2 regions of the Xanthobacter albus genome follow, and region 1 is predicted to be linked to the other one. Evidence: predicted binding sites of a transcription regulator. Region 1 holds the regulator's gene; the other holds the start of a gene.
What was found. Region 1 encodes LexA, which represses DNA repair genes until DNA is damaged. Its sites were predicted from a motif close to TGTTCNNNNTGTGTTCNG; they were not measured.
Positions count from the first base shown of each region.

Region 2: a site for LexA is predicted at 9,832-9,849, ahead of V5F75_RS19055 (ImuA family protein). Genes of this name have one in related genera too.

Region 1 is NZ_CM195532.1:3,247,699-3,262,582, reverse strand. It holds gene V5F75_RS14625 (sulfurtransferase TusA family protein) at 137-394, opposite strand; gene gltX (glutamate--tRNA ligase) at 391-1,806, opposite strand; gene V5F75_RS14615 (ComEC/Rec2 family competence protein) at 2,061-4,247, shown strand; gene lexA (transcriptional repressor LexA) at 4,374-5,087, opposite strand; gene V5F75_RS14605 (molybdopterin molybdotransferase MoeA) at 5,257-6,471, opposite strand; gene moaC (cyclic pyranopterin monophosphate synthase MoaC) at 6,503-6,982, opposite strand; gene V5F75_RS14595 (DUF2147 domain-containing protein) at 7,101-7,523, opposite strand; gene trpC (indole-3-glycerol phosphate synthase TrpC) at 7,601-8,392, opposite strand; gene trpD (anthranilate phosphoribosyltransferase) at 8,392-9,423, opposite strand; gene V5F75_RS14580 (anthranilate synthase component II) at 9,433-10,050, opposite strand; gene V5F75_RS14575 (2-hydroxyacid dehydrogenase) at 10,415-11,416, opposite strand; gene V5F75_RS14570 (SH3 domain-containing protein) at 11,643-12,119, shown strand; gene V5F75_RS14565 (NCS2 family permease) at 12,215-13,510, shown strand; gene V5F75_RS14560 (flagellin family protein) at 13,549-14,289, opposite strand; gene secG (preprotein translocase subunit SecG) at 14,618-14,884, shown strand, end outside.
Region 2 is NZ_CM195532.1:4,276,653-4,291,536, forward strand. It holds gene V5F75_RS19030 (glycerate kinase type-2 family protein) at 1-1,259, shown strand, start outside; gene V5F75_RS19035 (GNAT family N-acetyltransferase) at 1,480-2,106, shown strand; gene V5F75_RS19040 (SMR family transporter) at 2,176-2,505, opposite strand; gene V5F75_RS19045 (error-prone DNA polymerase) at 3,082-6,363, opposite strand; gene V5F75_RS19050 (Y-family DNA polymerase) at 6,405-8,915, opposite strand; gene V5F75_RS19055 (ImuA family protein) at 8,806-9,552, opposite strand; gene V5F75_RS19060 (mechanosensitive ion channel family protein) at 9,911-11,734, opposite strand; gene V5F75_RS19065 (NAD(P)H-dependent flavin oxidoreductase) at 12,030-13,013, shown strand; gene V5F75_RS19070 (nucleoside deaminase) at 13,487-13,930, opposite strand; gene V5F75_RS19075 (pseudouridine synthase) at 14,231-14,884, shown strand, end outside.

The DNA.
Region 1 (14,884 bases):
TGGCGCCGGACGGAGGGATGGCTCCCCCACTGGCCGGACGCATTTCGAGCGGCACTGCACCATAGCTTGCACCGCTCCGCAACGCCGCTCACGCCGCGGCCGGCGGTCTTGCCCACAGTAGGCGGGTTTTCCCGGCTCAGCCCACCTTGCGGAGGGTGAAGGTCAGCCGCCCCGCGTCCACCACCCGGCCCTCAAGAACGGCGCCGGTCTCCTGGGCCACGTGCGGAATGTCGATCACCGCCATGGGGTCCGTGCAGGTCACCACCAGCCGGGCCCCCGGCGGCAGCGCCGCGAGGGCCTTGCGCGTTTTCAGTGCCGGCAGCGGGCATTTCAACCCCATCAGGTCCAGCGCCACCGGTTCGCCCTCGGGCGCCGGCCTGCGCAGGCGGATCATCGCGCCTGGTCCTTCAGCCGCGCGAGGCTTTCATCGCGGCCGAGCACGGCGAGCACGTCGAAGACGGGGGGAGAAGTGGTCTTGCCGGTGAGGGCGGCGCGCAGGGGCTGCGCCACCGCGCCGAGCTTGACGCCCGCCTGCTCGGCATAGGCCCGCACCACCGCCTCGGTGGCGGCCGCGCTCCACTCGGCGGCCTCCAGCAGCGGCACGAGACGGCCGAGGTGCGCGCGGCCCTCCTCGGTGAGCAGGGCGCCCGCCTTCTCCTCCATGGGCAGCGGGCGCTCGGCGAAGATGAACTCGGCGTTGTCGAGCAGCTCCACCAGCGTCTTCGCGCGCTCCTTCAGGCCCGGCATGGCAGCCGCGAGCTGGGCGCGGCGCTCCGGCGTCATGCGGGCGAGGCGGCGGGCGGCGTCCGGCAGGTGCGGCACCAGCGCCTCGACCGCGGCGAGCAGCTCGGCTTCGGAGGAGGCGCGCATATACTGGCCGTTGAGGCTCTCCAGCTTCTGGAAATCGAACCGGGCGGCGGAGCGGCCCACCTTGTCGAGGTCGAAGTAGCGGACCATCTCCTCGGTGGAGAACACTTCCTGGTCGCCGTGGCTCCAGCCCAGGCGCACCAGATAGTTGCGCAGCGCCGCCGGCAGGTAGCCCATGTCGCGGTAGGCATCCACGCCGAGCGCGCCGTGGCGCTTGGAGAGCTTGGCGCCGTCCGGCCCGTGGATGAGCGGGATATGCGCCATGCGCGGCACCTCCCAGCCGAGCGCGCGGTAGATCTGGGTCTGGCGGGCGGCGTTGGTCAGGTGGTCGTCGCCGCGGATGATGTTGGTCACGCCCATGTCGTGGTCGTCCACCACCACCGCGAGCATATAGGTGGGCGTGCCGTCCGAGCGCAGCAGCACGAGGTCGTCCAGGTCCTTGTTGGGGAAGGTGACGGTGCCCTGCACCATGTCCTCGATCACCGTCTCGCCCTCGCGCGGGGCCTTCAGGCGGATGACGGGGGCGCGGTCCTTCGGCGCCTCGGAAGGATCGCGGTCGCGCCAGCGGCCATCGTAGCGCGGCGGGCGGCCCTCGTTGCGGGCGAGCTCTCGCATCTCCTCCAGCTCCTCGGCGGAGGCATAGCAGCGATAGGCGTTGCCCTGCGCCAGCATGTCCTCCACCGCCTGGCGGTGCCGCTCGGCGCGGGCGAACTGGTAGATGGGGTCTCCGTCCCAGGTGATGCCGAGCCAGGAAAGCCCTTCCAGGATGGCGTCGATGGCCTCCTTGGTGGAGCGCTGGCGGTCGGTGTCCTCGATGCGCAGCAGCATCCGGCCGCCCTTGGCCTTGGCGTAAAGCCAGTTGAACAGCGCCGTGCGGGCGCCGCCGATATGCAGGAAGCCGGTGGGGGAGGGGGCGAAGCGGGTGACGATTTCGGACATGGCGCACTCGAACCTGGGGCAGCCGCCGTCCGGTCGCGCCCCATGGGGCGCGGGCGGCGGAAACGGGCAGGGCGCGCCGCAGGCTCCGCGACGAGACTGACATGGCGCGCGCGAGGCGCCCGTGTAGCATAGGCGCACCGCACAAGGAACACGGGCGCGAGGCGGGCGGATCAATGCAGGCGAGGCCGGGGAAAAGCGATGGTGGAGAAGGCGGCCTGCCGCCTCGCGCCCCCGCGCGCGCCCTCGCCGTGCCCATGGGTGCGCGCGCCGCCGGAGTGCGTGTCGCGCCGCTGTGGCATGCCCTTGTCGCGCGGCTCCGTGCCGATCTCGCGGCCGAGGCCGAATCCGGCCGCATCGTCCTGTGGCTTCCGGTGGCCTTCACCGCCGGCATCCTCGCCTATTTCGGAGCGGCCCACGAGCCGTCGCTCACCGCCGCCGCGGCGTTGACGCTCGCGCTGGCCGCCGGGACATGGGCCGCGCGGCGGCAGGCCGTGCTCTGCGGCATCCTCGCCGGCTTGTGTGCCTTCGCCGCCGGGTTTTCGGCCGGCTGCGTGCGCACCACTCTCGTGATGCACGAGGCGCTGGCAAGCCCGCCGGCTTTCCCGGTTCGGCTTTCCGGTTACGTGGAGCGCGTGGAACGGCGGGTCGGCAGCGATCGCATCCTGCTGCGGCTCGATCCGGGACCGGTCCGTGGTATTGACGGCACGCCGCGCCTGGTGCGCCTGTCGCTGAAGCGCGGCGCCGCGCCGGAGGTGGGCGCGCACATCACGCAGCTCACCCGCCTGCTGCTGCCTCTTGGTCCGGCCATGGCCGGGGCGCACGATTTCGGTCGCGGAACATGGTTCCAGGGCATCGACGCCGTGGGCTTCGGCCTCGGGCCGCCGAAGCTCACCCCGGCGCCGGCGGAAGTCCCCTTGCGGGTCCGGCTCTCGGCGCTGGTGGGCGACGTCCGCGCGGCCCTCGGCGCGCGCATCCGCGCGGTGCTCCACGGCACTCCGGCGGAGATCGCCGTGGCGCTGGTGGCCGGTGACCGCTCTGCGATTCTCCCCCAGGTGGAGGAGAGCATGCGCGTGTCGGGCCTCACGCACATCCTCTCCATCTCGGGCCTCCACATGGCGCTGGTGGCCGGCACCCTGTTCGCGCTGGCGCGCGGTGCGCTCGCACTGGTGCCGGCCCTGGCGCTGGGCTGGCCTATCAAGGCCACGGCGGCGCTGCTCGCGATCAGCGGCAGCGCCTTCTATCTCGTACTCTCGGGAAACGACGTGCCGGCGCAGCGCTCGTTCGTAATGACGGGGCTGGTGCTGGCGGGCGTCCTCGCCGGGCGAAGGGCGCTCACCTTGAGGACCATCGCCACGGCTGCGGTCGTGGTGCTGGGCCTCACGCCCGAGGCGGCGCTGGATCCGGGGCCGCAGATGTCCTTCGCCGCCACGCTGGCGCTGGTGGCCGCCTATGAGCGGTTGCAGCCGCTGCGCGCCCTGCCGCGGCCGGAGGGCCTGCCGGCGCGCATCCTCATGCTTCCTCTCGCATTCATCGCCGGCACCGTGGTGACGGCGCTGGTGGCCGGCTTCGCGAGCGGGCCCTATGGCGCCTTCCACTTCCAGCGCTTCGCGCCCTACGGTGTGCTCGCCAATCTCGTCGCGATGCCGGCGGTGTCGCTGCTCGTCATGCCCTTCGGCCTTCTCGGCGTGCTGCTCATGCCGTTCGGATGGGACGGGCTCGCGTGGCCGGTGATGGGGATCGGCATCGAGATCATGGTGGCGGTGTCCGATTGGGTGGCGGCGCTGCCCGGCGCCGATACGCGAATCTACACCGTGAATACGGCTGCCCTCCTCTGGTTCACCGTGGCGCTGCTCGCGCTCTGCCTGCTGCGGGGGCTGCCGAGCCTCCTTGCGGTGCCAGCGCTGGCGGTTGCGATCCTGGTGTCGGGCGCACCACGTCCACCGGATATCCTGGTGGCGCCAAACGCCGCAGCCGTGGCCGTGCGCGGCCCCGACGGGCACCTGTCGGTCATCGGTGCCAAGGGCCAGAAAATGATGGTGGAGCAGTGGCTCGCGCGGGAGGGTGCGCGGCGCGCCGTAAGCGGGGTCGCCCTCGAAGCCGGATTCACCTGCGATCCCCTGGGCTGCGTGGCCCCTCTGCCGGGTGGCGGCACCCTCGCAGTCTCGCGCAAGGCCGAGGGCCTGGCGGCGGATTGCCTGAACGCGAAGATCATCGTGACGCAGGAGACGCCGCCCCGCGGCTGCCCGGCCCGCGTGCTGACACCGAAGGAGCTGGAGCGCACCGGTACGCTCGCCTTCTTTCTGGAGCGCGGCGCCCTGCGCGAGCAGCCCGCCCGCGATCCGGCCATCCGCCGGCCCTGGATGCCGCTACCGCCGGCTCCTCTCCGAAAGCCGGAAGGGGCGGGTCCGGGCTCAGAGGTCGAGGACGCCGCCAGCGAGTGAGGCATCTCCCACGCTTTGGCTATGCGTCATGCACCTCCGCGAGCCTCAGCCCGCCTTTGCATTCCATCCGGCCACACCGCTGCATAAGGCCGGAAGCACGCCCATGAACGCATGGGGGTTCCGAACTCAATACCGCCGCATGAGCCCTATGAGCCGGCCCTGGATGCGCACGCGGTCCGGCCCGAAGATGCGTGTTTCATAAGCGGGATTCGCGGCTTCCAACGCGATGGAGGCCCCCTTCTTGCGTAGGCGCTTCAAGGTGGCCTCTTCCTCGTCCACCAGCGCCACCACGATGTCGCCCGTGTCCGCGCTGTCGCACTTGCGGATCAGCACCGTGTCGCCGTCCAGGATGCCGGCCTCGATCATGCTGTCGCCGCGCACCTCCAAGGCGAAGTGCTCGCCCTGGCCCAGCATTTCCGGCGGCACGTTCAAGGTGGCGCTGCGGCTCTGAATCGCGGAGATGGGCGTTCCAGCCGCGATGCGCCCCATGACCGGCACCACGACGCTGTGGCCGGTTTCCTCCTCGTCTTCAGCGACCGGGCGTACCTTGCCGAGGCTCCCCTCGATGACGGAGGGGGAGAAGCCGCGCCCGCCACTGCGCTGCGTGGCGAGGCCGGGGGCGACGCTCTCCGGCAGCCGCACCACCTCCAGCGCACGTGCCCGGTTAGGCAGGCGACGGATGAAGCCACGCTCCTCCAAGGCCGTGATGAGACGGTGGATGCCGGACTTGGAGCGCAGGTCCAGTGCCTCCTTCATCTCGTCGAAGGAGGGCGGAACACCGGTCTCCTTCAGCCGCTCATGGATGAAGCGAAGCAGGTCGTATTGCTTGCGCGTCAGCATCTCACCCCCCGTTCCCGGTGCTGCCGGCCATCCACGGCGCTGATTCTCCACCCTCCAGGAGGAAGGAGATCGCGTGCGGCAGCGTCGCAAAGAATGCGAAACAAATCATGAACAGCTTCTATCTGTTCCTTTTGTGTTCCGCAAGGGTGAAGATGGAATTAACGGTAGCCTAATCGTGGAACGGAATGATCTCGCATGGATCTCCCGCCTTGGCGGCTGCGGCGAAAGGCGCGCGCACCAGCAGGCAGTCGGCGGCGGAGAGTATGCTCAGCATGGCGCTGTCCTGTGAGGTGGCCGGCGTCACGCGCACGGAGCCGTCGGCATCACGCTCCATATGGGCGCGCATGAAATCGCGCCTCTGGTCGTTGGTGGGCACGTCCACGGCGAGGCGCGCCGGCGCGGTGCGCACCCCGGCGGCGGCATCGCCCTGCAGGGCGCGGACCAGCGGCTCGAGGAACAGCAGCGCGCAGACGTGGGAAGATACCGGATTGCCGGGCAGGCCGAGCACGCGCACGGCGCCACGGCTGCCGTACATCAGCGGCTTGCCGGGCCGCAGCGCGATCTTGTGCACGTAGAGATCCACGCCCTCGGCGCGCAGGGCCGGCGCCATGAGGTCATGGTCCCCCACGGAGGCGCCGCCGGACGACACCACGAGATCGAAGGCGCCGCTGAGCGCGCGGGCGACGATGGCGCGAATGTCGGCAAGGTCGTCGCCCACGAGGCCGAGATCGGTCACCTCGGCTCCGGCCTGAGTGGCAAGGGCGGCGAGCCCGAAGGCGTTGGAGACCACGATCTCACCCGGCGCGCCGGTGCCGCGGCCTGGAAGCACCAGCTCGTCGCCGGTCTGGATGAGTGCGACGCGCGGCCGGCGCGCCACCGGCAGGAAGGCATGGTCCATGGCGGCGGCGAGCATGATGTCGCGGCTGGTGAGGCGCCGGCCGGCCGTGAGGCCCGGCGCGCCCTCCAGGAAATCGCAGCCGCGCTTGCGCACGTTGCGCAGGGCGGCGGTGGCGGCCGTGGTGGTCACGCGGTCACCCTCGCGCGTGGTGTTCTCCTGGATCACCACCGTGTCGGCACCCTCGGGCACGACCGCGCCGGTGAAGATACGCACGGCCTCGCGGGCACCCACGCCGCCCTCGAAGGGACGGCCGGCGGCCGATTCGCCGATGACGGTGAGGGACGCGGGCGTCTGCGCGATGTCGGCGGCGCGCACGGCGTAGCCGTCCATGGCCGACATGTCGGCCGGCGGCTGCGTGCGGCGGGCGATGAGATCCGCGGCCAGGACACGGCCGGCGGCCACCTCCACCGGCACCTCCTCCACTCCCAGGGGGGTGACCTCATGGGTCACGCGGCTCATGGCCTCCTCAACGCTCATCAGCGCCATGGCGCGCTTCCTCTTTTCTGCATGGGCGGGTTCAGCCTTCAGCCTGCCACAGGCCGCTGCGGCCGCCGGATTTCTCCAACAGCCGCATGCCTTCGATGCGCATGCCGCGATCCACGGCCTTGGCCATGTCATAGACGGTGAGGCAGGCGACCGACACGGCGGTGAGCGCCTCCATCTCCACGCCGGTCTGGCCGGAGGTCTTCACCCGCGCGGTGATGACGAGGCCGGGCAGGGCGGGATCGGGCGCGATCTCCACCTCGACCTTCGAGAGCATCAGCGGATGGCAGAGGGGAACCAGCTCGTGGGTGCGCTTGGCGGCCATGATGCCGGCGATGCGGGCGACACCCATCACGTCGCCTTTCTTCGCATTGCCGGCGAGAATCATGTCGAGCGTGGCGGCGGCCATGGCGACGCGTCCCTCGGCCACGGCCTCGCGGGCGGTGACCGCCTTTTCGGACACGTCCACCATGCGCGCCGCGCCCTGGTCGTCGAGATGCGTCAGGCTCGCCATCGGGGCGCCGCTCTCCGGAATCGCTTTCGGTTGCGGAAAGATGGCGCCGGCGGCCGGGCGTGTCCACCTCTCGCGCGCCGGAAGGCTCCTCCCTCGGCGGGAGGAGCCTGGCCGTGTCTCAGCGCAGGCGGGTCCAGGTCTGCGTCTTGCAGAGCGGCGCCATCACGCAGCCCTTCAGCTTCAGCGTGTTGTCGCCGTCGAGGACGATGGTGCCGGAATAGGTCTTGCCGTCCTCGGCATTGTAGATGCTGCCGCCGGTCCATTCGGTGGGACCGCCGGAGAAGCCGGTGAGGATGGTGACGCCCTTCAGCGCGCGACCGCGCAGGCTGGTGTCGCTGTTGTGCACATCCTTAAGGGTGGGGTCCGCCTTCAGCCCCTCGGAGGCGACGAGGCGACCGCAGAGGCTCGCCCCGCACTTGGAGATCTCCACCTGGCCGCCGCGCGTGGGCGTCTGCCACAGGCCCGTGGGGTCGGCGGCGAGCGCCGGAAGGGAAACGAGGCAGGCGGCGCCCAGCACGGCCGCGGCAAGAGCTGATTTCATCACGATCCTCCCATATGCGCCGGCCTCTTCAGGGGCCGGTGCGCACATTAAGGCCGAAAGTGACGTATAGGGCAAGCTCAGGACGCAAGCAGCAGGGATGTGGCGCTTGCGACATCATTCTGGCGCATGAGACTTTCGCCCACCAGGATCGAGCGGATGCCCACCTTGGCGAGCCGCGCCACGTCGGCAGCCGTGAAGATGCCGCTCTCGCCGATGACCAGCCGGTCCTCCGGCACCTGCGGCGCGAGGCGCTCGCAGGTGGCGAGGGTGGTCTCGAAGGTGCGCAGGTCGCGATTGTTGATGCCGATCAGGCGGCTCGGGAGCTTGAGCGCGCGCTCAAGCTCGTCGTCGTCGTGCACCTCGAAGATGGCGTCCATGCCGTAGGCGACGGATGCGGCGGCGAGGTCGCCGGCCAGGGCATCGTCCACCCCGGCCATGATGATGAGGATGCAGTCCGCGCCCCAGGCGCGGGCCTCCGCCACCTGATAGGTGTCGTACATGAAATCCTTGCGCAGCACCGGCAGCTTCACCGCCGCGCGCGCGGTCTTCAGAAATTCCGGCGCCCCCTGGAAGGAGGGCGTGTCGGTGAGCACGGAGAGGCAGGTGGCGCCGCCGCGCTCATAGGCGCGGGCGAGGGCGGGCGGATCGAAATCCGGGCGGATCAGGCCTTTGGAGGGGCTCGCCTTCTTGATCTCGGCAATGAGCGCGGTCTGCCCGTCCGCGATGGCGCGGGCGAGGGCTTCGGCGAACGGGCGCACGCGCGGCGCCGCCTTGGCCGCGGCCTCGATCTCGGCCAGCGGATGGGCGCGCTTCGCCGCGGCGATTTCCTCGCGCTTGTAGGTCTCGATGCGGGTGAGGATGTTGCTCATCACACCGCCTCCGACACATGAGCGGAAATCGCGACGAGCTGTTCCAGCTTCGCCTTCGCCGCGCCGGAATCGAGGCTCGCGCTCGCCATCTCCACGCCTTCGCGCAGGTCCTTGACGCGGCCGGCCACCACCAGGGTGGCGGCGGCATTGAAGAGGGCCACGTCGCGATAGGCGTTGCGGGCACCGTCCAGCACGGCGGTGAGGGCGGCCGCGTTCATCTTGGCGTCGCCGCCCTTCAGGGCTTCGGCGGGCGCGCGGGCAAGGCCCACGTCTTCCGGCGTCACCTGGAAGGTGTGGATGCGTCCGTCTTCCAGCACCGCGATGTCGGTGGTGCCGGAGATGGTGATCTCGTCAAGGCCATCGGAGCCGTGCACCACGAAGGCGCGCTCGGAGCCGAGCGTCTTGAGCACCTCGGCCAGCGGCACAATCCAGGACTTGGCGAACACGCCCACCATCTGGCGCGTCACGCCGGCCGGATTGGAGAGCGGGCCGATGAGATTGAAGATGGTGCGGGTACCAAGCTCCACGCGGGTGGGGCCCACATGCTTCATGGCCGGATGGTGCGAGGGCGCGAACATGAAGCCGATGCCGGCTTCCGCAAGGCAGCGGGAGATGCCCGCGGGCGTGAGATCGATGCGCACGCCGAGCGCGGCCAGCACGTCCGCGGCGCCGGACTTGGAGGAGAGCGCGCGGTTGCCGTGCTTGGCCACCGGCACGCCCGCGCCGGCCACGATGAAGGAGGCGCAGGTGGAGATGTTGTAGGAGCCGGAAGCATCGCCGCCCGTGCCCACCACGTCCACGGCGCCTGCGGGCGCGGAGACGGGCAGCATCTTCGCCCGCATCACCGAGACCGCGCCGGCGATCTCATCCACCGTCTCGCCGCGCACGCGCAGGCCCATGAGCAGCGCGCCCATCTGCGAGGGGGTGGCCTCGCCGGACATCATCTTGTCGAACACGATCGCCGCTTCGTCGCGGGTGAGGCTGGCGCCGGTGGCGACCTTGCCGAGCAGCGGCTTGAACTCGTCCGTCATGTCTGGTCCTCAGCCTTTGGCCGGTGTCGCGTTGGCTTTGGCCGCGTTGAAGGCGGTCGCGATCTCCAGGAAGTTGCGCAGGAGCGCGTGGCCGTTCTCCGAAGCGATGCTCTCAGGATGGAACTGGACGCCGTGGATGGGGAAGGTCTTGTGGGCGAGGCCCATGATGAGCCCGTCCGCCGTGTGGGCGGTCACCTCCAGGGTGTCGGGCAGGGTGTCGCGCTTCACGATCAGCGAATGGTAGCGCGTGGCCTGGAAGGAGTGGTTGAGGCCGCGGAACACGCTCCTGCCCTCGTGCAGGATCTCTGAGAGCTTGCCGTGCATGGGGGTCGGCGCGCGCACCACGTCGCCGCCGAACACCTGGCCGATGGCCTGATGGCCCAGGCACACCCCGAACATGGGCACGCTCGCCCCCGCCTCAGCGATGAGATCGCAGCAGATGCCGGCTTCCGAGGGCGTGCAGGGGCCGGGCGACAGCACGATGGCCTCCGGCTTCTCGGCCAGCACATCGGCGATGGAGACGGCGTCGTTGCGATGAACGGTGACGGTGGCGCCGAGCTCACCCAGATAGTGCACGAGATTGTAGGTGAAGCTGTCGTAATTATCGATCAGCGTGACGGCAGTCATGATGGCTCCCTGGCGGCCCAGGCCCGATGCGTCGGGAAATTGCGGCCGGTTAAAGCGATCCGGGCGGATGGGGTCAAGCGAAGGCGGCAAGCCCGCTCAGCGCGCGCCGCACCATCGGGCGGACGCCTGACCAGCGCCGGACGCAGGCGGCGGGAGCCGTCCACTGCAGAGTTCGAACGAGAAAGGCATCACGGTCATAGGTCGTCCCATCGCGCCATGGCCGGTGGGCCACGGTGCGGTTCCGCGCGGAAGATTACGCCGCGGGTGCGGCCAAGGGAAGCGCGCCGTGGCGGCCCGGCGATCCCGCCTCAAAGAAGAACGGCCGGGACGAGCCCGGCCGTTTGCATCTCAAGTGGTGAAGCCCTCACAGCATGGCGGGCAGCACGCGATCCGGCGGGCGGTGGCCATCCATGAAGGTCTTGATGTTCACGATGACCTTCTCGCCCATGTCGATGCGCCCTTCGAGAGTGGCCGAGCCGAGGTGCGGCAGCAGCACCACCTTGCCCTGCCGGGCGAGGCGCACGAGCTTGGGGTTCACCGCCGGCTCCTGCTCGAACACATCGAGGCCGGCGCCCGCCAGCTCTCCGGCCTCCAGGAGGCGGGTGAGGGCGTTCTCGTCGATCACCTCGCCGCGCGCGGTGTTCACCACGTAGGCGTCGTTCTTCAGCAGCTTCAAGCGGCGCGCCGAGAGCAGGTGATAGGTGGCCGGCGTGTGCGGGCAGTTCACCGAGATGATATCCATGCGGGCCAGCATCTGGTCCAGGCTGTCCCAATAGGTGGCGTCCAGCATCTCCTCGATGCCGGAGGGCAGCCGGTGGCGGTTGTGGTAGTGGATCTGCAGGCCGAAGGCCTTGGCGCGCCGCGCCACCGCCTGGCCGATGCGGCCCATGCCGATGATGCCGAGGCGCTTGCCCCAGATGCGCCGGCCGAGCATCCACGTGGGCGACCAGCCCGGCCACTCGTCCTTCTCGGAGATCATCACCTGCGCGCCCTCGGCAAGCCGCCGCGGCACGGCGAGGATGAGCGCCATGGTCATGTCGGCGGTGTCCTCGGTGAGGACGCCGGGGGTGTTGGTGACGGTGATGCCGCGGTTGAGCGCGCTCGCCACGTCGATGTGGTCGACGCCGTTCGAGAAAGAGGCGATCAGCCGCAGGTTCTCACCCGCCTGCGAGAGTAGAGCGGAATCGATCCGGTCGGTGACGGTGGGAACCAGCACGTCGGCTGTCTTCACCGCCTCGATCAGCGCCGCCTGGTCCATGGGCGTATCGTCCACGTTCAGGCGGGCGTCGAACAGCTCCCGCATGCGGGTCTCGACCGATTCGGGCAACTTGCGGGTGACGACGACCAGCGGTTTGCGGCGCACGATGGGCACTTCCCGTTCCCCATTTCTTAACCGTTCTCGTTCCGTCTATCAGACAGGCGGGGAAACACAAGGCGTCCGGCGTGGCGCGCGCTTGACGATATCCCCGCGCGGGCGCACTGCCTCTGCCCCGAAACCCCGACTGCGAAAGGACCGGCCGATGCTGTCGATGGCGCGAGCGCTTCCCTCGAAAGCCCCCCTGCGGAACCTTGTGGCCCTGGCTGTGGCCGCCATGGTGACGCTCGGCGCGGCAGGGACGGCAGGCGCCGCCGAGGATGGCACCTCGGGCCTGCCGGTGCCGCGCTTCGTCTCGCTGAAGGCGGACAAGGTGAACGTGCGCAACGGGCCCAACAAGGACCAGGACGTCGCCTGGGTGTTCTCCCGCGCCGGCCTGCCGGTGGAGGTGACCGCCGAGTTCGAGACCTGGCGGCGCATCCGCGATGCCGACGGGGCCGAAGGGTGGGTCTACCACTCCATGCTCTCGCTGCGCCGCACCGCCCTGGTGGCGCCCTGGCTCAAGAACGAGACCGTGGTGCTGCGCGCCGAACCGAACGCCGACGCCAAGGTGGTGGCGCGCCTGGAGCCCGGCGTGCTCGGCACGGTGAAGAAGTGCGACGGCAAGTTCTGCCGCCTCGTGGGCGAGGGCTTCGACGGCTACGTGCAGCAATCCCAGCTGTTCGGTGTCTACCCCGACGAGAAGGTCGAGTAGGGCGCGCGCCGATTCGAAGCGCACGAGGCGATTTGCCTGTTTCGCCGCGCCCCTGAAACGCTCTAGCCTCACGGAGGCTGCTGCGGGGGCAGGGAATGGGCACGATCGAGCGCTTCTTCAGGCTGAAGGAGAACGGAACCTCCGTCTCTGTCGAGGTGACGGCGGGCCTCACCACGTTTCTCACCATGAGCTACATCATCGTGGTGAACCCGCAGATCCTCGCGGCAGCGGGCATCGACCAGGGAGCAGCCTTCGTCGCCACCTGCCTTGCGGCGGCGCTGGGTAGCCTCGCCATGGGGCTCATCGCCAACTATCCCATCGCGCTCGCGCCGGGCATGGGCATCAATGCCTATTTCGCCTTCACCGTGGTGGGCGCCCTGGGCGTGCCGTGGCAGACGGCGCTGGGCGCGGTCTTCCTTTCGGGGTGCCTCTTCCTCGCGATCAGCCTGCTGCGCATCCGCGAGTGGCTGGTGAATTCCATTCCCTTCTCCCTGAAGCTCGGCATCGGCGCGGGCATTGGCCTGTTCCTCGGCCTTCTGGGGCTGCACGGCATGGGCGTGGTGGTGGCCAAGCCCGCGACGCTGGTGGGGCTCGGATCGATCGGAACACCCTCCACCTTGTTCGCATGCCTGGGCTTCGTGCTCATGGCGGGGCTCGCGGCGCGGCGGGTGCCGGGCGCCATCCTGGTCGCCATCGGCGTCATCACGCTTGCCGCGGTTCCGCTGGGGCTCGTGACCTTTCACGGCGTGGTGGCGCCGCCGCCCCCACTTTCGCCCACCCTCCTGCAACTCGATATCGCGGGGGCGCTGAAGCTCTCCCTCGTGTCGGTGGTGCTGGCCTTTTTCCTGGTGGACCTGCTGGATAACATGGGCACCCTCATCGCCACCCTGCACCGGGCCGGGCTGATGCGGGCCGATGGCACGGTGCCTCGCCTCGGGCGGGTGCTGCTGGCGGATTCGGGCGGCGCCATCGTCAGCAGCCTTTTGGGCACCTCGCCCACGGTGTCCTACATCGAGAGCGCATCCGGCATTGCGGCGGGCGGGCGCACGGGCTTGGCGGCGGTGACGGCCGCGGGGCTGTTTGCGCTCAGCCTCCTGTGCGCGCCACTGGCATTGGCGGTTCCCGCTTTCGCGACGGCACCGGCGCTGCTGTTCGTCGCCTGCTCCATGCTCGGCGCGCTGCGTGACCTCGAATGGGGGGATGCGACAGAGGCGCTGCCGGCGGCGGTGACGGCGCTGGGAATCGTCTTCACCTTCTCCATCGCGACCGGAATTGGCCTGGGCTTCATCGCCTATGTCGGTGTGAAGCTCATTGCCGGGCGCTGGCGCGACATTGGAGGCGCGGTCTGGCTGATCGCCACGGCCTCGGCGCTCATGCTGGCCATTGAATGATCGAGGGGCGCCCCGAGCCCCTCGCGACCTGGCCGCCCTCAGCTGAGCTCGATGCGCTGCGTCTTGGTGCCGTCCTCGGAATAGACGGTCTTGATGGCGACCCCGCTGCCGTCGTGGCTCCACACCGCGCCGGTCGACCCGTTGGGCAGGGTGACCACGATGGTGAACTGGCCGAAGCTGAAGGAGCCGTCCGAGTTCCGGGTATAAATCGTCCCCGTCACGTTGCGGGTGCGCTGCAGCTCCGAAAGCCCGTCGGCGACGGCGCCCGGAGCGTTGGCGATGACTGAATGGGCGTTCTTGATCTCGTTGGTCACGGCTGCGATGACCCGGCTGAGATAGGCCACCATCTGATCGTCGCCGGCAGAACTGAGCTGCGACTGATAGCCTTCCAGCTGCTGCTGCAGGGAGGGCAGGCTCCGTAGGCTCTGGTTGTAGGTAATCATCGCGCTGATGAGCATGTCCTCGCTCGCGACGGCGAGTTTCCGCGATCGCGTCGGGCCGGATGATGACGCGCTGTCGAGGCCGCCGGAGAACTTCGATTCGCCGACCTCGGGAATGCCGGAGGTCTTCTCCGCCTGGCCCGTTTCAGAGGCGCCTGCAATCCAGGCGTTGGTGGCGAGGCTCGTGCCGCGCATCCAGGCCGCGCTGGCCTTGGCCGCAATCTGGTCGCCGAGAGTCTGAAGGGCGTCGGTCGCCGCGTCTGCCGCGGCGGTCGTAAGGTCCGGTGCCGCTTGACGCGCGGAAATGAGGCTCATGGAAGCATCGACACTCGTCACCATGCGCCCCTCCAAGGAGGCCGGGGAGCCACAGGGCACTTCATGTGCGCGTGGGTCCGAAAACCAGTGCCGACCTCATGTCGGCAGACGAAAATGCGAGCACTATTTTGCAACGAAGTGGTACTTTACCACAGCTTCGCGCGTGTCCACAGCCTGGATTGTTCCGAAAGTCAAGATTTTCACGGCTTTCAGGGCCACTTCCGGCTCCCGGCGGCGGCTGGGAGGGGGCCTGCGGGGCGCGCGGGCCTTCCCTCGCGCCCCGTGTTCGTGTAGATGACCCGGCAACTGGCGTGCCCGGCCCTTCGGCCGTGGCGCGAACATGATGGATTCCATGCAAACGGTTCTGATCGTCATTCACCTGCTGGTGGTGCTTGCTCTCATCGGCGTCGTGCTGATCCAGCGCTCCGAGGGCGGCGGGCTCGGCATCGGGGGCGGTGGCGGAGGTGGCGGCTTCTTCACCGCCCGTGGCACCGCCAACGTGCTGACGCGCGCGACGGCCATCCTGGCGCTGCTGTTCTTCATCACTTCGCTCGCGCTCACCATCGTCGCGGGCTGGGGGCGCGGTCCGCGTTCCATCCTGGCTCCGGCGGGCCAGACC
Region 2 (14,884 bases), 1.0 Mb from region 1:
CGTTGTTCGAGGCCGCGCTCGCCGCCGCGCTGCCGGAAGGCAAGTTCGCGGGCCGGCTGCCCGCCCCGCCCAGGGGACGCACCCTGGTGCTCGGCGCCGGCAAGGCGGCGGCGCGCATGGCACAGGCCTTCGAGGCGGAATGGGGCCGCCCTTGCGAGGGGCTGGTCGTCACCCGCTACGGCCATGCTTGCCCCACCCGCTTCGTGGAAGTGGTGGAGGCGGCGCATCCGGTGCCGGACGCCGCCGGGCTCGAAGCCACCCGCCGCATCCTGGAGCTGGCGCGCGGGGCGGGGCCGGACGACCTCGTGGTGTGCCTCATCTCCGGCGGGGCCTCGGCGCTGCTGACGGCGCCGGCGCCGGGCCTCACCCTCGCCGACAAGCAGGCGCTCAACGCGGCGCTGCTCGCCTCCGGCGCCCCCATCGCGGTGATGAACCGCGTGCGCAAGGCGGTCTCGGCGGTGAAGGGCGGGCGGCTCGCCGCTGCCATCCATCCCGCGCGGACGGAGACCTACGTAATCTCCGACGTGCCCGGAGACGATCCCGCCGTCATCGGCTCGGGGCCCACCATTCCCGAGCCTTCGGACCCCGAGGGCGTGCTGGAGCTGCTGGCGCGCGCCGACATTCCCGCCAGCCCCGCCCTCGCCGCCGCCATCCGCGCCAACCGGATGGAGGGGGCGCCGCCAGCCCCGCGGGTGCATCTCATCGCCACGCCGCTGATGGCACTGGAGGCCGCCGCCGCGCGGGCGCGGGCCCTGGGCATCGCGCCGCTGATCCTGGGCGATGCCATCGAGGGCGAGGCGCGGGAGGTGGGCACCGCCTTCGCCGGCATCGCCGGCTCGGCCGCGGCCCATGGCCTGCCGGCGCGGGCACCGTGTGTGCTGCTCTCGGGCGGGGAAACCACGGTGACGCTGCGTGGCGCGCCGGGCGGACGCGGCGGCCGCAACGCGGAATTCCTGCTGGCGCTCACGGCGGCCCTCGGCGGACGGGCGGGCATCGCCGCCCTCGCCTGCGATACCGACGGGATCGACGGCACCGAGGACAATGCCGGCGCCTGGAGTGATTCGCGCACCCTGGAGCGGGCGCGGGCCGCCGGGCTCGACATCCCCGCCGCCTTGGCCCGCCACGACGCTTACGGCGTTTTCGAAAAGCTGGGCCAATTGGTCACGACCGGCCCGACATTGACCAATGTCAATGATTTCAGGGCCATATTGGTGCAGGAAGGAAACCGATGCTCCCATCCGCGATATGATCTCGGCTGAATGAGGGCGCATGCCCGCCGTCAGATCGTGACGGTTCTGCAAAAGGCGCATAGCGCCGACAGATCGAGCAATTCCAACACTTTGACACGGCAAGGCAAGGCAGGGAAGCCCTTTCTTACTGAAAGGTTAACGTCAGCACCCTTGACCTTTGCTGCGCTGCACATAATTTTCAGCGGTGGAGGAACCGGAGGGCTTCAAGACGCCAAGTCTGGAGACCAACATGACCGATCAGGTCACACCGGGCATCATCCGCAAGCTTTGGGCCGGAGAAGCGGAGATCTTCAAGGATCATCTCCTCCGGCTCGATGTGGAGAGCCGGCGATACAGATTCGGCTCAGCGGTGTCTGCCGAGTTCATCGAGCGATATGCGGCGCGGGCCTTCCGCACCGGCGCTATCGTTCATGGCTATTTCGTCGACGGCACGCTCAGGGCCGCGGCGGAGCTCTATCCGATGGGGGACGTTCTGCCCGGAGAGGCCGAGGCGGCCTTCAGCGTGGAGCGTGAATTCCAGAACCACGGGCTCGGCACCCTGCTGCTGGAGCGCGTGATCCTCGCCGCGCGCAATCGCGGCATCCGCAGCCTGTGCCTGAACTGCCTGGCGCAGAACCGGCGGATGCAGCAGATCGCCCGCAAGTTCAACGCCGAGCTGAGCTTCGACACCGACGAGGTGGTGGCGGCGCTGAAGGCGCCCTTCCCCACGGCCCTGTCGCTGGCCCGCGAAGCCGCGGCCGACGCCCAGGGCGTGGCCGGCGCTGTGCTGCAGGCCCAGCGCCTCGCCACGGTGCGGCTGTTCGACATGTTCATGCCGGCCAACGATGAGCGCGAGCTGGCGGCCACCGGCTCCTGAAGCCGAGATCCGTTGAAGTGCAAAATGGGCGGCGCCTTCGGGCGCCGCCTTTTTCATTTCGGCTCGGCGTCAGTGGGCAACCGTCTTCGAGAACAGGTTCACCACCGCGACGCCGGCGATGATGAGGCCGAGACCGATGACGGCCGGCAGGTCCAGCGTCTGCCCGTAGTAGAGCCACGCGAAGGCGGCCACGAGCACGATCCCCACCGCCGACCAGATGGCGTAGACGACGCCCACCGGCAGCTCCCGCACCGTGATCGACAGGCAATAGAAGGCCACCACATAGCCGATGATCACCACCACGGACGGCACCAGGCGGGTGAAACCCTCGGTGGACTTGAGGGCGGAGGTGGCGATCACCTCGGCCACGATTGCGACGGCGAGATAGAGATAGCTCATGGTCGGGAGGGCTCGTGGCTGGTGCGGGCGGGAACGGCTTGTGGCACAGCGCCGTGCGGACGGCTCCGGGAGGAGAGATCCGGACATTTTCCGCGCGGGACGGATATCCGCCTCGCGTGAAAATACTCCAGGCCTGACGCGACCGGCCGGGGCCGGAGGACGATGAGCGGACGGCACGCCGTCCGGGCACGGGAGCGAGGCGGCCCGGCACCGGCCCCCGACCTCCGCGGCGCGAAGGCGGCCGATGGAAACGCCGCACCCATGGGCTTAGCCTATTTTTCTCTTCAGGAAAAAGATATCCTCATTTTGAAAATTCCTGCCCTCGAAAACTCGCGCCTTCGGGCGCCTCATCGCTTCGGCCCAGGCCTTTGACCGGCGCCAGGCTGGGCGCTCATACGCCAGGCGGCGGCGCGTCCAGCAGCCCACGGAACGTGTTCATGGGCGGTCCGTGAGAAAGCCCACGGGCCTTTGGAGCGCTTTCAGGCGAAGTGGAAGCCGGTTCGCCTGAAGAAAACGCGTCAACTCAAGACTCCGGGGTGCTTCCCCGATTCCATGAAACCGGGAAACGCTCCGGCCTCAGTGAAAATTGTGGCCTTGCGGCATCGCCGTGCCCGGATCGTCCCCGGCCGCAGCGGTGCGCGCCGCGCCGGGCGCGCTCCTCTCGCCCAGGCGCTCCAGCAGGTGGCCCCAATCCTCCAGACGTTCCGCCATCAGGTGGATCACGCCCTGCTCGTTCTGCAGCCGGCCGCGCACCATCACCAGCCGCGCGCCCATCACCTGCGGGCGGAACGCCTCGAACACCCGTGGCCAGACCACCACATTGGCCCAGGCCCCCTCGTCCTCCAGGGTCATGAAGATGACGCCGCTCGCCGTGCCCGGCCGCTGGCGCACCAGCACCAGTCCGGCGAGGGAGAGCCTGCGGCCGCTCGCCATGCCTGGCAGGTCGACGGCGGGCGTCACCCCCCGCCGCTGAAGCTCGCCGCGCAGGAAGGCGAGCGGATGGGCCTTCAGGGAGAGCTTCATGTGGCGATAATCCGCCACCACCTGGGCCCCCGGCGGCAGCGCCGGCAGATCCACCTCCGCCTCCCGCGCGGGGCCGGGCGGGCCGGCGCGGAACAGGGGCAGGTCGTCCTTGTCGCCGGCACGGCGCAGGCCGCGCACCGCCCACAGCGCGGCCCGCCGGTCGAGGCCGAGGGCGCGGAAGGCATCCGCGTCGGCGAGCTTCTCCAGGGTGGCGGGGGGAAGGGCGGTGCGCAGCCACAGGTCGCGCACGGAATCGTAGCCCGCCCCGCGCCGCGCGACGAGGCGCTCCATCTCCTCCTGCCGGAGCCCCTCCACCTGGCGGAAGCCGAGACGCAGGGCGTGGGTGGCGCGGATATCCCCCGCCATGTCACCGTGGCGCGGATCAAGGCGCGCGGCGGCGGGGGCCTCGCCCTTTTCCAGCGTATGATCCCAGATGGAGGCGTTCACATCCACGGCGCGCGCCTCCACCCCGTGCTCGCCCGCATCGCGCACCAATTGGGCGGGAGCGTAAAAGCCCATGGGCCAGGCATTCATGAGCCCGGCCGCGAACACATCGGGATAATGGCACTTCAGCCAGGCCGAGCAGGCGACGATGAGGGCGAAGCTCTGCGCATGGGAGCGCGGGAAACCGTAGGAGCCGAAGCCCTCGATCTGCTTCCACAGGCTCTCGGCGAAATCGCGCGTGTAGCCGTTCCGCAGCATGCCCGAGAGGAGCTTCTCGTGGAAGGTGCCGATGGTGCCCACCCGCTTGAAGGTGGCCATGGCGCGCCGGAGCGCGTCCGCCTCCCCCGCCGAGAAGCCGGCGCCGACCATGGCGATCTGCATGGCCTGCTCCTGGAACAGCGGCACGCCGAGGGTGGATTCCAGCACCTCCCTCAGCGCCTCGGAGGGATAATCCACCGCATCGAGCCCCTGCCGGCGCCGAAGATAGGGATGCACCATGCCGCCCTGGATGGGGCCGGGCCGCACGATGGCCACTTCCACCACCAGGTCCTCGAAGCGCTCGGGCCGGAGGCGCGGCAGCATGGTCTGCTGGGCCCGGCTCTCCACCTGGAACACGCCGATGGAGTCCGCCCGCTGCAGCATGGCATAGACGCGCCCGTCGTCGGACGGGGCGTCGCCGATGCGCGTCATCTCGATCCCGTAATGCGCCTGGAGCAGGCCGAAGCACTTCTTGAGCGCCGTCAGCATGCCCAGGGCCAGGATGTCCACCTTGAGCAGGCCGACGGTTTCCAGGTCGTCCTTGTTCCACTCGATGATGGGCCGCTCCTCCATGGCGGAACGCGTCAGCGGCACGGTCTCGTCGAGCCGCTCGTGGGTCACCACCATGCCGCCCACGTGCTGGGAGAGATGGCGCGGAAAGCCGATGAGCGCCTTCGTCAGCTCCAGCACGCGGGCGAGCCGCGGCTCGTCGGGGTCGAGGCCGAGCCGGCGCGCCTCCTCCGCATTCACCCCGCCGGAGGACCAGCCCCAGATGGTGCCGGCGAGCGCCCCCAGCAGATCCTCCGAAAGGCCGAACACCTTGCCCACCTCCCGCACCGCCGAGCGCGAGCGGTAGGTGGTGGTGGTGGCGGCGAGCCCCGCATGGGCGGCCCCGTAGCGGCGGTAGATGAAGGCGAGCACCTCGCCGCGCCGCTCATGCTCGAAATCGATGTCGATGTCCGGCGGCTCGCCGCGCTCCTCCGAGATGAAGCGCTCGAACAGCAGCTCGGTCTTCATGGGGTCCACGTCGGTGATGCCGAGGCAGAAGCACACCGCCGAATTGGCCGCTGAGCCGCGCCCCTGGCACAGGATGCCCTCGCCTCGCGCGAAGCCGACGATCTCGTGCACGGTGAGAAAATAGGGCGCGTAGGAAAGCCTGCCGATGAGGTCCAGCTCGTGGTCGAGGGAGCGGATCACCTTGTCCGGCACGCCTTCGGGGTAATGGGCGTGCGCCCCCGCCCAGGCGAGGGCCTCCAGCGCCGCCTGGGGACTCGCGAAGCCGTCCCGCGTCTCGCGCGGGTAGCTGGGCTCCAGCTGGTCCAGGGAGAAGCCGAGGCTGGAGAAGAAAGCGCAGGTCTCCTCCACCGCACCCGGCAGGGCGCGGTAGAGGCGGGCCATCTCCGCCGCCGGCTTCAGGTGCCGTTCCGCATTGGCGGCGAGGCGCGTGCCCGCCGCGTCGAGGGTCACGTGCGCGCGAATGGCGGTCAGCACATCCTGCAGGGGGCGGCGATCGGCATCATGGTAGAGCGCGTCGAGGGTGGCGAGGAGCGGAACGCGCGCCACCTCCCCCACCATCCTCAGCCGGGCGAGGCGGCGGGCGTCGTCGCCCCGGAAGGCGATGGGCGCGGCGAGCCAGAGGCGGCCCGGCGCCGCCTCTCCAAGGCGGGAGAGGAAGGGCGCGAAGCCCTCCGGCAGGCGGCGCGGTGGCATCACCGCCAGGTTCAGCCCCTCGGCCCACTCGAGCAGGTCGTCGAGGACAAGGATGCAGTCGCCCTTCTCCGCCCGCATGTTGCCGGTGGTGAGCAGGCGGCACAGGCGGCCGTAGGCGGCCCGGTCCCTGGGATAGGCGAGGATGTCGGGCGTGCCGTCGGCGAACGCCAGCCGCGCGCCCACTGCCAGCGGGAAGCCCTGCGCCCGGGCCTTGGCATGGGCGCGCACCACCCCGGCCAGGGTGTTGCGGTCGGCGATGCCGATGCCGCGATGGCCCAGCGCTTCCGCCGCCGCCACATATTCCTCAGGGTGCGAGCCGCCCCGCAGAAAGGAGAAATTGGTGGTGACGGCCAGCTCCACGAACGGCGGCGGCGCAGCGGAGGCGCGCGGCGCCGGGCGGCGCTCCGGCAGGCGCGGGAACATCGCGGGTCCGGGCTCCGGAGGACAGGACGGGGTCATGGGCATCACCCGAACAGGCCGTGGAGGAACCAGGCCGGCCCGCCCGCCTGCGCCCCGTAGAGGCCGGCGCGGAACAGCCAGAAGCGCTGGCCGGAGAGGGTCTCCACCCGGAAATAGTCGCGGGCGGGCAAATCGGCGCCGGAGCGCCACCACTCGGCGGCGATGCGCTCCGGCCCTTCCGCCCGCGCCACGATGTGGCTCACCCGGCGCCAGCGGAAGCGGATGGGCGGCCCGTCGGGCACCTCCGCCACCGCCTCCACCGGCTCCGGCCTCTCCAGCAGGCGCAGCGGCCGCGCCGGGCCGGCGAGATCGGGCGCGTCGTCCAGGACCGGGCGGGCCTCCCTCCCTCCGGCCTCATCCCGCCGCCCCCGTGCGGCAGCCTTCCCCCCGGTGTCCCGCATCCCCGCGCGCGCCGGCTTCGCTCCGTCTTCAGGCCCGGCGTGGCCCTCCATCGGCTCGGGCGCCCCACCCGCGCCCGGCATGAGCCCACGCGCATGCTCTGGCGCAGCGCCCGTTCCACCTTCCGGGAACAGCCGGCGTCCGCCCTTCTCCCGCAAAGGGGAAAAAAGATCCCGCTGCACCGGGCGGTCCAATGCCCACGGCCCGAACGTGGCACGGTCCGCCGTCGCGGCATCGCTTCCGCGCGCGGATGGAGGGCGGGAAGCCGGAAGGGCGCCATCGACCGGCGGAAGGGGCGCGTGCGCATCCGAACCGACGGCCCCGCCATGGAGAACGCCCCGCCCCGCCCCGGCGTGTCCGGCCGGCCTCTCAGGATCCCGCCGGACCACGGGGGCGCTCTCCGCCACCGGCGGGAACGGCGGCTCCACGGCCCTGCGCACGTCCGATGCCGCCACGCGCCCCGATGCCCCCTCCCCCGCGTGGACGCCTGCGCGCACATGGAAGGGAGCCTCATCCGGCACGGCGGCACTCACCCGCCCGCTCCCGGACGAGGGCTGGAAAGGGAGAACGGACGCATCCGCCGGCGGCGCTCCGGCGCGCTCCTCCCGAAACGCCGGCGCCGGCTCCCGCCCGGCGCCCTCCGGAGAGCCATCCGCAACCTCCACGGCAAGGGGCTGCCGCGCCATCCCCCCCGGCACGGGCTTTGCGCGCGCGGCCGGCGCCGGCTTCATCCCATCCGGCCCGTGCGAGGCGGAAAGGACCTTCCGCGGAACCGGCCGGGCCGCCTCCGGGAGGGACGGCGCCCGAAATCCCTCCGGTGCCGCCATCCCCGGCGCGCACGCCGCGAGAGCCGGGACGGCGCCGGCCCAGCCGCGCATGCCCTGTGCCGGCACCTCCCGGCAGGCGTGCTCGGGCATGTGGCGATCCTGAAGCTCCAGGCGCAGCACCCGTTCCGTCCCGAAGCGGGTGGCGAGCCGGTCCACCAGGGCGTCCAGGGCGCCGGCCCAGTCCTCGTCCGCGCCGAACCCCTCCTGGCGGATATCGAGCGGCGCCGCCTCGCGCACGGCGAGGCGCACCAGCTCGAAGCCGAAGCCGGGATCGAGGCTGGACAAAGCGGCCACCTTCTCCGCGAACAGGCGGCGCACCACCTCCGGGTCGCGCAGCGGACGGCTGGTGCCGATGGAAAGGCGCGTCACCTTCCCGTCCACCCGGAACAGGGCGAGGTCGAGCCGCCGCGCCCCCGCCCCATGCCGCTCCATGGCCCCGGCGAGGGTGCCGGCGAGGTGGGCGGCGAGGCCCAGCACGTCCTCCACCCGCTCCACCGGCTCGGCCAGGATGCGCTCGGCGCAGAAGACGGGCGGGGGAAAGCGGTAGTCCACCGCCGTGGGAACATGGCCCAGGGCCTCGTCGAGCCGCCGCAGCAGGTCCATCCCGAAGCGGGCGGCGAGCGGGGCGCGCGGCTTGCCGAAGAGGTCGCCCACCCGCCGGAAGCCGAGCCGCGCCAGCGCCTCCACCGCCGGCCCGTCGAGGCGGAGGGCGTCGGGCGGCAGGGGCGCGAGCAAAGCGGAAAGGTCTTCCTCCGCCGGCACCACCACCCCGCCCCGGCCGGGAGCGAAGCGGGCGAGGGCGAAGGCCGCCCCGCCGGTGGCGGCGAGCGCCGCCCGCCCCGTGAAGCCCGCCGCCGCCACCCGCCGCAGGAGATCGCGCACCAGCCCCTCCTCCCCGCCGAACAGGTGGGCGCAGCCTGTGACGTCGAGCATGAGCCCGTCCGCGCCGTCGAGGGAAACCAGGGGCGTGTAGCGCTCGCAGGCGTCGGCGAGGCGGGCCAGCATGCGCGCGGCCTCGTCCGGCTCGGCCTCGCTCACCTCCAGGGCGGGGTGGCGGGCGCGCGCATCGGCCAGGGGCAGGCCGGGGGCGAGCCCCAATGCCGCCGCGGGCGCATTGACGGCGGCGAGCCGCAGCACCCCCTTCTCCATGGCCACCACCACGCGCGGGCAGGCCCGCGCCTCAGGCGACATCCGCCGCGCGACGAGATCCGTGGCGAAGCGTGGCAGGGCGAGGCTGAGATAGCGCCGCTCCGGCGCGGTCTTGCCCATGGTGCTCCTCGTGGTGCTCATCGTGACGTTCATGGCCGTCCTCCCCGCCCGCGTTCCCGTCCGGCGCCGGCAGGAACAGCCCGGCGTGAAAGGTGAGCGGCCACGTTCCCACGGGGCCGAAGCGGTTGCGCGCGAGGCGGGCGGAAAAGCGCGGCGCGCCAAGGCCGCCGAGCCCGTCCGCCGCCGGGCTCGGCAGCGCGGAGATGCGCCAGCGGGTAAGGGCGGCGCAGGGGGCGGGGTCCGCCTTGTGGCGCCAGACGAGCCCCAACCGCTCGGAACCGCGCACGGCGAGGGACAGGCGCCGGGTGGCGGTGAGCGCCTCGGGCACCGGCGACAGGAACTCCCCCAGGACCGCGGACAAGCCGGCGCATCTCAACCCCTCCTCCATCACGAACAGCACGTCCTGCGGCTTGCGCACGCGCACCAGCAGCAGCGCCTCCGGCGGCAGGCCGAAGGCCGCGAGCCCCGGCCCGTGGAGCCGGCCCGCCTCCCACTCCGCCATCTCCTGCCGCACCAGCAGCACAGGCCGCCGCAGCCGCGCCACGGCCCGCGCGGCAAGGCCCAGGACGAAGGCGCTGAGCGCGCCCTCCTCCCCCGGCGTTCCCGCCGCCTCGTGCAGCGCCCCGCACAGGAGGCCGCCGCCGAGGGCCTCATCCACCCGCGGCGCCCCCAGGCGGAGGCGCGGCGGCGCGGGCTCCGCCAGACCGGAGACCCGAGCGCCCGGCGGCCCGCCTGCGGACACCCCCGGCAGACCGGCGGCCCCGGTCCCAGGAACACCTCCGTCCTCACCCGGCAGCGCCCCGGCGGATGGCATCCCGCTCCCCTTCCCCTCCATTCCGCCGCCATGCTCGATGGTGGCGATGAGGCCGCGCAGGCGTGCGAGATCGGCCGCGGTGCGGGGTGCATGCGGAGAAGTCATGACGGTTCTTCCGCCTCTTGTTCCCTGTTTGTTCTAGATAGATTCCGGAACCTGCGGAGGGAGTCAAGGCCCTCGCCGCCGCCCGTGCCCGGCGGCCTCAGGCGCGCCCGGACAGCCCGTCCTCAGGCACCTCCACCGCCATCTCCCGCAGGATGCGCGCCCGCGCCTCCGCGTCGAGGCCGGCATCGCGGGCGAGGTAGGCGGTCCGGCTCGGAAAGGCGAGGCCGCTGCCCGCCGCCTCCACCAGGCGCACGATCTCGAACAGCAGTTGCTCCTGCACCACCAGGAACTGCGCGAAATCGCCGGTGCGCACATGGGCCTTCACCTCGATGGTGAAGGCGCTGTCGCCGAGCCCCGTCAGCGCCGCCCAGGAGCGGCCGGGAGTCTGCTCCACCATGGGATGGGCGGCGAGCAGCCCGCGCAGCTCCCGCAGCAGCCAGCGCAGCTGCTCGGGCGAGGTCTCGTAGCGCAGGCCCAGTTCATGCTTGAACAGGCACTCGCGGCGCAGGGAGACGTTGATGATGTGCCGCTTGGCGAAGTCCCCGTTGGGCACCGTGAACAAGGTGCCGTCCAGGGCGCGGATGCGGGTGGAACGCGGGCCCACCGCCTCGACCTGCGCGAACTGGCCCTCGAAGCGGATGGTGTCGCCCATCCGGAACGGCCGGTCCGCGAAGATGGAGAGCCCGCCGATCAGGTTCTCCAGCGTGGACTGGGAGGCGAGCGCCACCGCGACGCCACCCACCCCCAGGCCCGCCACCAGCCCCAGCGCGGGAATGCCGATGTTGTTCGCGCCGTAGAGCAGCACGGCGCCCACCGCCACCACCCCGCCGAGCCGCGCGGCGAGGCGCAGCAGGTGGGCGTCATAGCTGTTGTCGGGGATGCGGGGGGAGGCGATGATGGCCTCCGCCGCCAGGAAGCAGGCGTTCCACGCCAGCCACGCCCCGGCCGTGTAGACCACCAGGGTGGAGAAGATGCTCTCCGCCACGGAGAACCGCCCCGAGGGGTGGATCTGCAGGCGGATGAAGACCACCGCCGCCAGATAGAGCAGGATGACCGCCAGCGGGGTGGAGAGCCGCCATGCCAGCTGCCGCACCCGCCCGCCCCCGTGCCCGGCCCGCCGCGCCAGCCGTGCCCACAGGGCGCCAGCGAGGAGCACCGCCCCCGCCAGCGCCACCGAAAGGGCCGCCTTCCACGCCGGCGTGTCGAGCACCGGATAGGAAGCCGCGGGCGGCAGCCACTTCTCCAGGCCCTCGGGGAAGAGCGGCCCCGTGAAGTTCACCTGCACATGATGCCAGCTCTGGAATGCCGAGGGGCGCAGCGGCGGCCGGCCGATGATGAGGGCGTGGTATTGCGGCAGGTCTTCCAGGCTGGCGGCGGTGAACAGGTATTCGCCGGCGCGCGGGCCGCCCGCCACGCGGGCGATCTGGATATCGGTGCCGGGAATGTCCCATTTCTCCGGCAGCTTGCCCCAGTCCCGGCCGGGGGCGCCGGGAATCTCGTCGGCTGGCACCTCTGGCAGGCGGGCGAGGATGTCGACAAGATAGGTGATGGCCGCGCTCGCCACCTTGTCGCGGATCGCCGGCGGCAGGGGCGCGAGATCGAACAGCCGGCGGGCGCGCAGCACGGTGGCCGCCAGGGCCAGCTCCTTCTCGCGCGTCTTGTGGGCCGCATAGTCGAGATACTGCGCCTCGAGCCGGCGGCTCTCCTGCAGGAAGGACTGGAAGGTCGCGCTGGGGCTCGACGTGTCGAGGGGGTCGAGGGGATTGGAGAGGTTCGGGCCCTCCTGCGCGCCCGCCGTCCCCGCCACGGAGAGGGCAAGAAGGAGCGCCAGCGGCAGCGCGAGCGCGAGGCGCCAGAGCGCCCCGGCCGCGCGCAATGCCCGCGCGCCCCGCCCCGGCGCCCCGAAGACCTTCCCCGCCACCGCTTCGCTCCCGCCCGCTCGAATCACACGCCCGCTCCGATCCACCCGCGCCACGCCTGCACGATAGCAAGGGCGCCGCATCCGCAGCATTACGATGACACCTCCAAGACGACATCTCTTGGCCGCTTCGGCGCCCCCCGGCACGGGTGAACCGAATTGACAGGCGGTTCACCTATAGGTCAACTCCGGCATCCGGCGCGCGCCGGCGGGACGATCCCGCCGCAGCGCGGAGCGGCGCGCAGAAGGCCGCGGCCGGTCCACAGGCCCCGCCAGGACGGCGGATGGAGGACACCCCATGCTCGATACGCCCGCTTGTGCCCCCGCCACGGTGGCCAACCTTCTCGGCCGGCTCGCGGTGCCGGCCATCGCCGCGCCCATGTTCCTGGTCTCGGGGCCGGACCTGGTGGCGCAGACCTGCCGGGGCGGCATCCTCGGCACCTTCCCCGCCCTCAACGCCCGCACCACCGACCTCTACCGCGACTGGCTCGACGACATCTGCGCCCGCAACGCCGCTTATGCCGGTGCCGCGCCGTTCGGCGTCAATCTCATCGTCCACAAGTCCAACGCGCGCCTCGAAGCCGACCTCAAGGTGACGGTGGAGAAGAAGGTGCCGCTGGTCATCACCTCCCTGGGCGCGGTGCGCGAGGTGGTGGAGGCGGTGCATTCCTACGGCGGGCTCGTGTTCCACGACGTCATCAGCCGCCGCCACGCGGAAAAGGCCATCTCGGCGGGCGCGGACGGCATCATCGCCGTGTGCGCCGGCGCCGGCGGCCATGCCGGCACGCTGAGCCCGTTCGCCCTGGTCGGGGAGATCCGGCGCTTCTTCACGGGCACGCTGGTGCTCTCGGGCGCCATCTCCACCGGCGCGCACATCGCAGCGGCGCAGGTGATGGGCGCGGACCTCGCCTATCTCGGCACCCGCTTCATCGCCACGCAGGAGAGCCTCGCGGCGCAGGAATTCAAGGAGATGATGCTCGGCTCCGCCGCCGAGGACATCGTCTACACGGATGCCATCTCGGGCGTGAACGCCAATTTCCTCAAGCCCTCCATCCTGCGCGCGGGGCTCGATCCGGCCAACCTGCAGAAGCACGGTGGGCTCGACATGGCGAACGAGGCCAAGGCCTGGCGCGACGTGTGGTCCGCCGGCCATGGGGTGGGCTCCGTCGCCGACATCCCGCCCGCGGCCGAGCTGTGCGCCCGCCTCGCGCGCGAGTATGACGCCGCCCTGGCGACCGCCTGCGCCCGCGCGGCGGCCCGCCGCGACGCCGCCTCCGCGTGAGAGGCCCCCGCGCCCGCCCGGAGGAGGCGGGCGCGCGGCAGACAGGACCGACGGGGCCGGAAGCTTGCGGCAGGGGCAGCGCGCTTTGAGCCGGGAGCTTGGAGCGCGCGCCCTTTCCGCCCGTGAAGACGCGCCGGCAACGGACGGGCTGCGGAGGATAGGAAAGGAGCCGCGCGGCAGGGCCTGGAGCCGGCCGGCGCCACACCTGCGCCGGCGGCCCGCCCGGTCGCCTGCCGGCGTTTCACCCTCGAATGGACGCCGCGCCCGTGGCCCCGGGCGCGGCCGCCCCCATCCGCTTGGGATACGGCAGCGCCTCACTCCCAGGCCGGGCCAGCCAACCCGCCACCTGCCCAGCCGCCCTTGCCCGGCGATCCCTTGCCAAGCTGCACCTTGCGGAGCGACCCCGGCGCGCGCCCGCTCCTTGCGCACGCGGGAAGACCCGACGCCGCACGGAAATCCGGGCCCCGCGTCTCTCAGCGCCGGTCCTGGAAGAAGGCGCGCAGCACCTCCGCCGCCTGCCGCTCGGCGATGCCGCCGTACACTTCCGGCGCATGGTGGCAGGTGGGCTGGGAGAAGAAGCGCGGGCCGTTCTCCACCGCCCCGCCCTTGGGATCGGACGCGCCGAAATAGATGCGCCTGAGCCGCCCGAACGAGGCGGCGCCGGCGCACATGGCGCACGGCTCCAGCGTCACGTAGAGGTCGCAGTTCATCAGCCGCTCGGATTTCAGCCGCGCTCCCGCTGCGCGGATCACCAGCATCTCCGCATGGGCCGTGGGGTCGTTCAGCTCGCGGGTGCGGTTGCCGTCGCGGGCGAGCACCTCGGTGCCGCGCACCAGCACCGCGCCCACCGGCACCTCGCCGCGCTCGGCGGCCGCGCGCGCCTCGTTGAGCGCCATCTGCATGAAGGTTCCCGACATGTGCGTCCCGTGGCCGTGGTCTTGCTCTGCGCGCCGTGAGCATCTTCGGGCGAACGGCAGTGCGCGCGATGAAAATGCGGCGGAGCGCCTATCTGGCACATTCGCGCCGATCAACGAAACGCGAAAAGCGCACCCGGCGCTCGCCGCGCCACAATTGGTGTGCTAGAGGCGGAAGGAAAGGTCCCTTGCCGCACGCGGCCGGGGACATATCGCCATTCGTCTCCAACAATCAGATGCAGGGTGTCCGTTCGGCAGGGCTTCGCGCCGAGCCCTGCCGAACGGACATATTCGATTCAGCAGATGCCGCGCACCACACCGCCCCGCAAGGACAAGAACAACGTTCCGCGCCTCAAGCGCGAGCTGCCCGCCGCCCCGAAGAAGGAGGCGGAGCGCATCGCCAAGGTCGTGGCCCGCGCCGGCCTCGCCTCGCGCCGCGAGATCGAGGAATGGATCGCAGAAGGGCGCATCGCCGTGAACGGCGAGGTGCTCACCAGCCCCGCCGTGACCGTGACGGCGAAGGACAAGATCACGGTGGACGGCGCGCCGCTGCCCGAGAAGGAGCGTACCCGCCTCTTCATCTACCACAAGCCGCGCGGCGTGGTGACCACCAACCGCGACCCGGAAGGCCGCGCCACCCTGTTCGAGATCCTGCCCCAGGGCCTGCCGCGCCTCGTCAGCGTCGGGCGGCTCGATCTCAATTCGGAAGGCCTGCTGCTGCTCACCAACGACGGCGGCCTCGCCCGCGTGCTGGAGCTGCCCGAGACCGGCTGGCTGCGCCGCTACCGCGTGCGCGCCAATGGCGAGATCGACCAGGCCAAGCTCGACACCCTCATCAAGGGCATCACCGTGGACGGCGTGGAGTACGGCCCCATCGAGGCCGAGCTCGACCGCGTCCAGGGCGCCAACGCCTGGATCACCGTCTCCCTGCGCGAGGGCAAGAACCGCGAGGTGCGC